3 regions of the Streptomyces sp. NPDC002884 genome follow, and region 2 is predicted to be linked to each of the others. Evidence: predicted binding sites of a transcription regulator. Region 2 holds the regulator's gene; each other region holds the start of a gene.
What was found. The regulator HrcA, encoded in region 2, represses chaperone genes, less so after heat shock. The targets are predictions, from matches to a motif close to TTNGCACTCNGNNNNNCNGAGTGCNAA.
Positions count from the first base shown of each region.

Region 1: groES (co-chaperone GroES) is a predicted target of HrcA. The motif match lies at 1,508-1,534, and genes of this name have one in related genera.
Region 3: groL (chaperonin GroEL) is a predicted target of HrcA. The motif match lies at 1,426-1,452, and genes of this name have one in related genera.

Region 1 is NZ_JBEOVB010000004.1:205,062-208,311, reverse strand. It holds gene groL (chaperonin GroEL) at 1-943, opposite strand, end outside; gene groES (co-chaperone GroES) at 1,055-1,363, opposite strand; gene ABT070_RS11095 (polysaccharide deacetylase family protein) at 1,652-2,476, opposite strand; gene ABT070_RS11090 (polysaccharide deacetylase family protein) at 2,473-3,250, opposite strand, start outside.
Region 2 is NZ_JBEOVB010000001.1:732,999-736,248, forward strand. It holds gene ABT070_RS03235 (nitronate monooxygenase) at 1-324, opposite strand, end outside; gene dnaJ (molecular chaperone DnaJ) at 527-1,663, opposite strand; gene hrcA (heat-inducible transcriptional repressor HrcA) at 1,664-2,680, opposite strand; gene ABT070_RS03250 (MBL fold metallo-hydrolase) at 2,840-3,250, shown strand, end outside.
Region 3 is NZ_JBEOVB010000010.1:28,954-32,203, reverse strand. It holds gene groL (chaperonin GroEL) at 1-1,264, opposite strand, end outside; gene ABT070_RS21460 (cold-shock protein) at 1,610-1,816, opposite strand; gene ABT070_RS21455 (MoaD/ThiS family protein) at 2,325-2,600, opposite strand; gene thrC (threonine synthase) at 2,734-3,250, opposite strand, start outside.

The sequences.
Region 1 (3,250 bases), on a different contig from region 2:
CGATGCCGACCTGGTCGAGCTTGAGGCCGACCTCTTCGGAGATGACGGTGGCGCCGGTGAGGACCGCCAGGTCCTGCAGCATCGCCTTGCGGCGGTCACCGAAGCCGGGCGCCTTGACGGCGACCGCGTTGAAGGTGCCGCGGATCTTGTTCACGACCAGGGTCGACAGGGCCTCGCCCTCGAGGTCCTCGGCGATGATCAGCAGCGGGCGCGAGGAGTTGGTCTGGATGACCTTCTCCAGCAGCGGCAGCAGGTCTCCGATGGAGGAGATCTTGCCCTGGTTGATGAGGATGTAGGGGTCCTCGAGGACGGCCTCCATGCGCTCCTGGTCCGTCACGAAGTACGGCGACAGGTAGCCCTTGTCGAAGGCCATGCCCTCGGTGAAGTCCAGCTCCAGGCCGAAGGTGTTGGACTCCTCGACGGTGATGACACCGTCCTTGCCGACCTTGTCCATCGCCTCGGCGATGAGCTCGCCGACCTGCGTGTCCTGCGCGGACAGCGCGGCGACGGCGGCGATGTCGGCCTTGTCCTCGATCGGGCGGGCGGTCGCGAGGAGCTCCTCGGACACGGCCTTGACGGCGGCGTCGATGCCCTTCTTCAGGGCGGCCGGGGAGGCGCCCGCGGCAACGTTCCGCAGACCCTCGCGCACGAGCGCCTGGGCGAGCACGGTGGCGGTGGTCGTACCGTCACCCGCGATGTCGTTGGTCTTGGTCGCCACCTCCTTCACCAGCTGGGCACCGAGGTTCTCGTACGGGTCGTCGAGCTCGACCTCGCGGGCGATCGTGACACCGTCGTTGGTGATGGTGGGGGCGCCGAACTTCTTGTCGATGACGACGTTGCGGCCCTTGGGGCCGATCGTCACCTTGACCGTGTCGGCAAGCTTGTTGACGCCGCGCTCGAGGGCGCGACGGGCGTCCTCGTCGAACTTCAGGATCTTCGCCATGGGAGCGGTTCAGCCCTCTCGGAAAACGTGGGAGAAACGAACTGCGCCCCCAGCACCCGGCTTGACAAAGTCGCGGGGCCAGGAGCGCAGTTCACTGCAAAACTGGGTGAATTACTTCTCGATGATCGCGAGCACGTCGCGAGCCGAGAGGACGAGGTACTCCTCGCCGTTGTACTTCACCTCGGTACCGCCGTACTTGCTGTACAGGACGACGTCGCCGACCTTGACGTCGAGCGGCAGGCGCTCGCCGTTCTCGAAGCGACCCGGGCCCACGGCGAGGACAGCCCCCTCCTGGGGCTTCTCCTTCGCGGTGTCCGGGATGACCAGGCCAGAGGCGGTGGTCTGCTCGGCGTCGAGCGGCTGGACCACAATGCGGTCCTCGAGCGGCTTGATGGCAACCTTGGAGCTGGTGGTCGTCACGATCCGACCTCCCCCTTCGGAGATCTCACGGGGCTAACTGTCTGAGGTGGCGACCAGGTGGATCCGTCGTCGCGGGTGCCGGACCTGCCCGTCGCTGTTGGCACTCTCCAGTGGGGAGTGCCAGACCCGAGACTATGACCGTGATTAGCACTCGGTCAAGCGGAGTGCCAATGACGGCGGCGCGTCGGCCGGTTTTCGGCCTGGGTGGGCGCCCTTGCCGCCGCGCGCTCGCGCCCTTGCCGCCGCGTGCTCGTGTGCTCCCCCGGAGTGAGGAACGGACCCCGGCTCTCAGAGGTAGTCCTCCAGCCTGGCCACCGTCAGGCCCTGCTCCTGTACGTGTCGCAGCAGGCGGGTGGTCCGTTCCCTCAGGCCCGGGCCCGTCGACTCGTCCGGGGCCACGGCGATGACGTCGCCGGGGTGGAGGCGGTGGGGGCCGTGGGTGTAGGTGAGGTCGGTGGGGCCCATCGACGCGCGCCAGAGGACGACGGCCGCGATGCCGCAGTCGGCGGCGGCGCGGCGGGTGGTGGTGTCGTAGGTGCCGTAGGGCGGGCGGAAGAGGCGGGGGCGCAGGCCGAAGCGGGAACGGAGCTTGTCCTGCTGGCCGCAGATCTCGGCGCGCTGGCCGGCGTAGGGCAGACCGCGCAGGGCCGGATGGTCCAGGGTGTGGTTCTGGATGTTCGCGCCGACGGACCGCAGGCGCGCGAAGTGGGCGTAGCCCGGGCCCACCACGCTGTCCGTGAGGAACATGCTCACCGGCAGGCGCAGTTCGCGGACCATGTCGACGAAACGGGGGTCGCGTTCGGCGCCGTCGTCGTAGGTGAGGAAGACGACCCTGTCGGTGGTCGGGACGTGGTCGACGACCGGCGGAAGGGCCGCTCCCGGGCTGCCCGCCAGGGCGCGGGCGGGGTGGCGCGGCGCGGGGGCCAGGGGTGCCGTCAGGCCCCAGCGGCGGTACGCGTCCTGTCCGGCCGGGCCGTGCGGGCGGACCCGGGCGGCGGCCTTCTTGCCGAGCCGTTCGATCGGGTCGACGGACTGGGCACAGCCCGCCAGGGTCGCCAGTGTCGTGAGGGTCGTTAGGATCAGCAGTACGGCCGGCAGCCCCCGTGCCCTCACAGGTAGTCCTCCAGTCGCGCCACCGCGTATCCCTTCGCCGTGACCTTGTTCAGGAACCGGCGGACCATGTCGGGCATCGTGCCCTTCCAGTCGCCGCGGCCGCGGAAGTGGCTCAGGACGATGTCGCCGGGGTGCAGGTCCTGGTCCCACTCGCGGTACTCCCAGTGGTCGACGAAGACCTCCTCGGCCCAGAGCGGGGCGTGGCGCACTCCGCAGGTCTTCGCGGCGCGCAGGGTGTCCTGGTCGTAGTTGCCGAAAGGCGGCCGGAAGAGGGTGGGGCGCTTGCCGTAGCGCTTCTCGATCACGTCCTGCATGCCGCAGATCTCGCGCTTCTGGCGGGCGTAGGAGAGGGCGGGCAGGTAGGGGTGGTGCAGGGTGTGGTTGTTCAGCCCCACGCCCCGGTCCTGCATCCGCTTGAAGTAGCCGTAGTCGTCCTTGACCAGGTAGTCGCTGAGGAAGGCGGTGTACGGGATCTTCAGCTCGCTCATCATGCGCAGGAACGCCGGGTCCTTCTCGGCGCCGTCGTCGATGGTGAGGAAGACGACCCGGTCCCTGGTCGGGATCGTGGTGAAGACCGGCGGGAGGCCGAGTTCCTCGTGTTCGTCGACCTCGAAGCCCTTGCGGGTGGTGATCTCCGGTTTGTGCGCGGGGGGTGCCGGGGGTGTCAACGGGACCTGCTTCAGGCCCCAGCGCCTCGCCGCGGCGACCCGGGCCCGGTGCGCGGCGCGGAGCCTGTCGGCGTACGCGTGCAGGGCGCGGGCGGGCGGGGCCGCG
Region 2 (3,250 bases):
GTCACGGCCGCTGTCCGGATCGCCCAGCTCGGTCTCGTACCAGGCGGCCTCACCGGCCAGCTGGTGGGCGTAGACCTCGATGGCGCCCGTCTCCGCGTGGTCGGGCTGCGGCATGAACAGGTTCACGCCGAAGGGACGGGCGGTGAGGCTCCGCAGCTGCTTGATCTCCTGGTACATGCCGTCGGCCGTCTTGTACCCGGCGGCGAGGAACCCGAGCCCACCGGCCTCGCACACGGCGGCCGCGAGCCGCGGGAGGGAGACACCGCCCGCCATGGGGGCCTGCACGATCGGATACGGGAAGAGATCGGTCAGTGCGGAGGACATGACGGCATGTTGTCACGTCCTCCGAACAAGTCCGAATCGACCCTTCCCCTTGACACCTGCTGTCACGTGTCGGCGGATCCCGCCCGTCGGGTGACCGAGGACGAGGCCCGTTCAGGGCCGGCACGGGGGGCTGGGGGCGCGGCCCTCAGGGACGGGAAGGGGATGCGGCGGCGGGGGCGGAACCGCCCCCGCACACCCACCGTCACCGCCCGTTGAACGCGTCCTTCAGCCGGGAGAACAGCCCCTGCTGCCCGGGCTGGAACTGCCCGATGGGCCGCTCCTCGCCCCGCATCTTGGCCAGCTCCCGCAGCACCCGCTCCTGCTCGGGATCGAGCTTGCTCGGCGTCTGGACCTCGACGTGCACGATGAGGTCACCGCGCCCCCCGCCCCGCAGATGCGTGATGCCGCGGCCGTGCAACGGGATCGACTGGCCGGACTGGGTGCCGGGCCGGATGTCGACCTCCTCCAGCCCGTCCAGCGTCTCCAGCGGCACCTTGGTGCCGAGCGCCGCCGCCGTCATCGGCAGCGTCACCGTGCAGTGCAGGTCGTCACCGCGCCGCTGGAACATCGCGTGCGGCAGCTCGTGGATCTCGACGTACAGGTCACCGGCGGGGCCGCCGCCGGGGCCGACCTCGCCCTCGCCCGCGAGCTGGATCCGGGTGCCGTTGTCGACACCGGCCGGGATCTTCACGGTCAGCGTGCGGCGCGAGCGCACCCGTCCGTCGCCCGCGCACTCCGGGCACGGGGTCGGCACGACCGTGCCGAAGCCCTGGCACTGCGGGCACGGCCGCGAGGTCATGACCTGTCCGAGGAAGGACCGCGTCACCTGCGACACCTCGCCGCGACCGCGGCACATGTCACACGTCTGCGCCGTGGTGCCGGGGGCCGCGCCCTCGCCACTGCACGTCGAGCAGACGATCGCCGTGTCGACCTGGAGGTCCTTGGTCGTGCCGAAGGCCGCCTCCTCGAGGTCGATCTCCAGCCGGATCATCGCGTCCTGGCCGCGCCGGGTCCGCGAACGCGGACCGCGCTGCGACGCCGTCCCGAAGAACGCGTCCATGATGTCCGAGAAGTTCCCGAAGCCACCGGCGCCGAAGCCGCCCGCGCCACCGCCTCCGGACTGCGACAGCGGGTCGCCGCCGAGGTCGTAGACCTGCTTCTTCTGCGGATCCGACAACACCTCGTAGGCGGCGTTGATCTCCTTGAACCGCTCCTGGGTCTTCGGATCCGGATTGACGTCCGGGTGCAGCTCGCGCGCGAGCCGCCGGAAGGCCTTCTTGATCTCTTCCTGCGACGCATCGCGGCGCACGCCGAGAACGGCGTAGTAGTCCGTGGCCACCTACGACTCCGCCAGGATCTGTCCGACGTACCGTGCCACCGCTCGTACCGCTCCCATCGTTCCCGGGTAATCCATGCGGGTCGGTCCGACCACGCCCAGCTTGGCGACTGCTTCGCCGCCCGAACCGTAGCCGACCGACACCACCGAAGTGGAGTTGAGTCCCTCATAGGCGTTCTCGTGACCGATGCGTACGGTCATGCCCGAATCGCCTGCCTCGCCAAGGAGCTTGAGGAGCACGACCTGCTCCTCCAGTGCCTCCAGGACGGGCCGGATGGTGAGGGGAAAGTCATGTCCGAAGCGGGTGAGATTGGCGGTACCGCCGATCATCAGCCGCTCCTCGTTCTCCTCGACGAGTGTCTCCAGCAGGGTGGAGAGCACCGTCGTGACCGTGCCCCGGTCCTCGGCCTCGAAGGCCTCCGGCAGATCCTCCACCAGCTGCGGCACGTCCGCGAAGCGGCGCCCCGCGACCCGGCTGTTGAGCCGGGCGCGCAGATCCGCCAGCGAGGCCTCCCCGAAGGGCGCCGCGCAGTCCACCATCCGCTGCTCGACCCGCCCGGTGTCCGTGATCAGCACGAGCATCAGGCGTGCGGGCGCGAGCGAGAGAAGCTCCACGTGCCGCACGGTCGAGCGGGTCAGTGACGGGTACTGCACGACGGCGACCTGCCGGGTGAGCTGCGCGAGCAGCCGTACGGTCCGGGCCACGACGTCGTCGAGGTCGACGGCGCCGTCGAGGAAGTTCTGGATGGCCCGCCGCTCGGGACCGGTCATCGGCTTGACGCCGGCCAGCTTGTCGACGAACAGCCGGTAGCCCTTGTCCGTGGGGATCCGCCCGGCACTGGTGTGCGGCTGGGCGATGTACCCCTCGTCCTCCAGGGCGGCCATGTCGTTACGGACCGTCGCCGGGGACACGCCGAGGCTGTGCCGCTCGGTGAGCGCCTTCGACCCCACGGGTTCCTCGGTGCCGACGTAGTCCTGGACGATGGCCCGCAGCACCTGGAGCCTGCGTTCACTCAGCATCGCGCGCACACCTCCAGCAGTCGTCCCCAGTCCCCTGGGCGCCTTGTCTGGCACTCTTCACATCCGAGTGCCAGCGTTCCCCGGCCCAGTGTACGGCTGTGGGGTACACCCGGGGCAAGGTCGGCCCATGGTGCAGCGTCGTAGGGCTAGCGTCGCGGTATGACGGTGACTTGGGAAGAGCTCGGATGGGAGCGGGTCGCGGCCGGGGTGGGCCGGGTGCGGCTGCCGGGCTGGGACTGCACGGCGGGGCTGGTCGTCGGGGCGGGCGCGGTGCTGATGATCGACGCGGGGTCGAGCCTGGCCGAGGGGGTGCGGCTGCGGGCCTGGGCCGAGGAACTCAGCGGCTCCCGTGTGACCCATCTCGCGCTCACCCACCCGCACTTCGACCATGTGTTCGGGGCGGCGGCGTTCGCGGGCGCGGAGGTCTTCGGGGCGGTCGGGGCGGACACCGTGACGGCCGGGGAACTGCGGGCGGACGCGGTGCGCAACGGTCTCGACGAGGCGGCGGCGACCGAGGCCGCGGACACGCTCGTGCGGCCCCGGCACCTCGTCTGCGGCGAGCGGACCCTC
Region 3 (3,250 bases), on a different contig from region 2:
CGGCAGCCTGGATGAGCGCAACGCCACCACCGGCGACGATGCCCTCCTCGACGGCGGCCTTCGCGTTGCGGACGGCGTCCTCGATGCGGTGCTTGCGCTCCTTGAGCTCCACCTCGGTGGCGGCGCCGGCCTTGATGACCGCGACACCGCCGGCGAGCTTCGCCAGGCGCTCCTGCAGCTTCTCGCGGTCGTAGTCCGAGTCGCTGTTCTCGATCTCGGCGCGGATCTGGTTGACCCGGCCGGCGACCTGGTCCGAAGAGCCGGCACCGTCGACGATGGTGGTCTCGTCCTTGGTGATGACGACCTTGCGGGCCTTGCCCAGGAGGTCCAGGGAGGTGTTCTCGAGCTTGAGACCGACCTCCTCGGAGATGACCTCGCCACCGGTGAGGATGGCGATGTCGTTCAGCATCGCCTTGCGGCGGTCGCCGAAGCCCGGGGCCTTGACCGCGACGGACTTGAAGGTGCCGCGGATCTTGTTGACGACCAGCGTCGACAGCGCCTCGCCCTCGACGTCCTCGGCGATGATCAGCAGCGGCTTGCCGCCCTGCATGACCTTCTCGAGGAGCGGGAGCAGGTCCTTGACGTTCGCGATCTTGGAGTTCGCGATCAGGATGTACGGGTCGTCGAGGACGGCCTCCATACGCTCCATGTCGGTGGCGAAGTACGCCGAGATGTAGCCCTTGTCGAAGCGCATACCCTCGGTGAGCTCCAGCTCCAGACCGAAGGTCTGGGACTCCTCGACGGTGATGACGCCTTCCTTGCCGACCTTGTCCATCGCCTCGGCGATGAGCTCGCCGATCTGGGTGTCGGCGGCGGAGATGGAGGCCGTGGAAGCGATCTGCTCCTTGGTCTCGACATCCTTGGCCTGCTCGAGCAGGGCACCGGAGACGGCCTCGACGGCCTTCTCGATACCGCGCTTGAGGGCCATCGGGTTGGCGCCGGCGGCTACGTTGCGCAGGCCTTCCTTGACCAGGGCCTGGGCGAGGACGGTCGCGGTGGTCGTACCGTCACCGGCGACGTCGTCCGTCTTCTTGGCGACTTCCTTGACCAGCTCTGCGCCGATCTTCTCGTACGGGTCCTCGAGCTCGATCTCCTTGGCGATGGAAACACCATCGTTGGTGATCGTGGGTGCGCCCCACTTCTTCTCGAGGACGACGTTGCGGCCCTTGGGGCCGAGCGTCACCTTCACGGCGTCCGCGAGCTGGTTCATGCCGCGCTCGAGGCCGCGCCGTGCCTCCTCGTCGAACGCGATGATCTTGGCCATGTGAAGTGGTCCTCCCGGACTGGGGTGGATTGCTCCGGACCGCGCTGGCGCCCGCGACGGACGGCTCGCCGGCCTCGTGGTTCCTTGCCCCACCTGGCCTGCGGGCCTCACCGACCCGGTCCTCGTTGTCACTCTCACCTTCAGAGTGCTAACGCCAATGATTAGCACTCGACCCATGAGAGTGCAAGCGCCTCCGCCGGACCCGTGCCCTTCCGGACACCCCTCACGGACGTCTCACCGGCGTCGCGCGGACGCCCCCGGACAGACCGAAGGGCTCGCACCCGGTGGAGGTGCGAGCCCTTCGTCAGATGTACAGAAGAACGACGCTTTCAGTCGGCGCGTGCTTCAGCCGGTCGCGAGCCGGACCATGTCCGCCTGCGGCCCCTTCTGACCCTGCGAGATCTCGAAATCGACCCGCTGACCCTCTTCCAGGGTGCGGTAGCCGTCCATCTGAATCGCGCTGTAGTGGACGAAAACATCCGCACCACCGTCGACCGCGATGAAGCCGTACCCCTTCTCCGCGTTGAACCATTTGACGGTGCCCTGAGCCATGCCTAACTCCCCTATTACTGGCCCTTGCACAGATCCACACTTCGCGGATCCGGGTCAGACCTCACCCCCCGGTTGGCTTGGGGGCGTGCGCCGGAACGCGTCGACCGCGGCCGAATGTATCTGTCCAACTGCCCTCTGCAACAGGTCAGTCGGACGAGAATTCCGGACGCATGGGATCCGGAATGTGGCGAGAATTCGCCTGAATTGAGGGCAAGTCGGGCCCTGCATAAGCCGCAAAAGCCACGAAAGAGGCGCGCACATTGGCTGCTTCTTGTCGGGCGTGGGGCGGAAATCAAAGACTCCGGATCCGGTGATTCGGACCGGGTTCCCCAACTGTACCGCGCTCAACCACACTGAATTGCCCCCTCCGCTTCTATCGCGGAGAGGGCAATTCGATGAACGCTCGGTAATCGCTGTTACCGACGGTTACTACCGATGGGTACTGAACGACGGTCAGTCATCGCCCGACGGTCGCTCGACCGGCGGCCGACCATCGGCCGACCGTCGGTCAGCCGCCGGCGACGGCCGGGATGATCGAGACGCCGGCGCCGTCCGGGGTGGCCGTCTCCAGACCCTGCTCGAAGCGGACGTCGTCGTCGTTCACGTACACGTTGACGAACCGGCGCAGCTTGCCCTGGTCGTCGAGAACCCGGGCGGCGATGCCGGTGTGGTTCTTCTCCAGATCGGAGATGACCTCGCCGAGGGTGGCTCCCTGGGCACTCACCTCGGCCTGGCCTCCCGTGTAGGTGCGCAGGATGGTGGGGATGCGGACGTTGACGCTCATGTCTGGTGATCTCCGGTCGGTAGGGGGCCACAGGGGCGCGGGGCCGTGCGGATCGTGCGGCTGCCGCCGCGTGGGCGCGACCGGTTCGCGCCGGTCCGCAGCGCACATACGGTCTGGTGGCGGAGCGCCCCGCTCATGACGCGAGGCCGGCCTCGCGGAAGGAGTCGAGGTTCGGACGGATGGTCGCGGTCAGGCCGGTGCCGGCCACCGCGTCCAGGGTCTTCAGTCCGTCGCCCGTGTTGAGGACGACGGTCGTCCTGGTCGGGTCCAGAAGGCCGTTCTCGATCAGCTTGCGCGTCACCCCCACCGTGACACCACCGGCGGTCTCCGCGAAGATGCCCTCGGTCCGCGCCAGCAGCTTGATCGCGTCGACGATCTGCTCGTCGTTCACGTCCTCCACCGCGCCGCCGGTGCGCCGCGCGATGTCGAGGACGTACGGACCGTCCGCCGGGTTGCCGATGGCCAGCGACTTGGCGATGGTGTCCGGCTTCTGGGGGCGGACCACGTCGTGCCCGGCCTTGTAGGCGACGGACACCGGGGAGCAGCCCTCGGCCTGCGCGCCGAAGATCTTGTACGGCCTGTCCTCGACCAGCCCGAGCTTGATCAGCTCCTGGAGGCCCTTGTCGATCTTCGTCAGCTGCGAGCCGGAG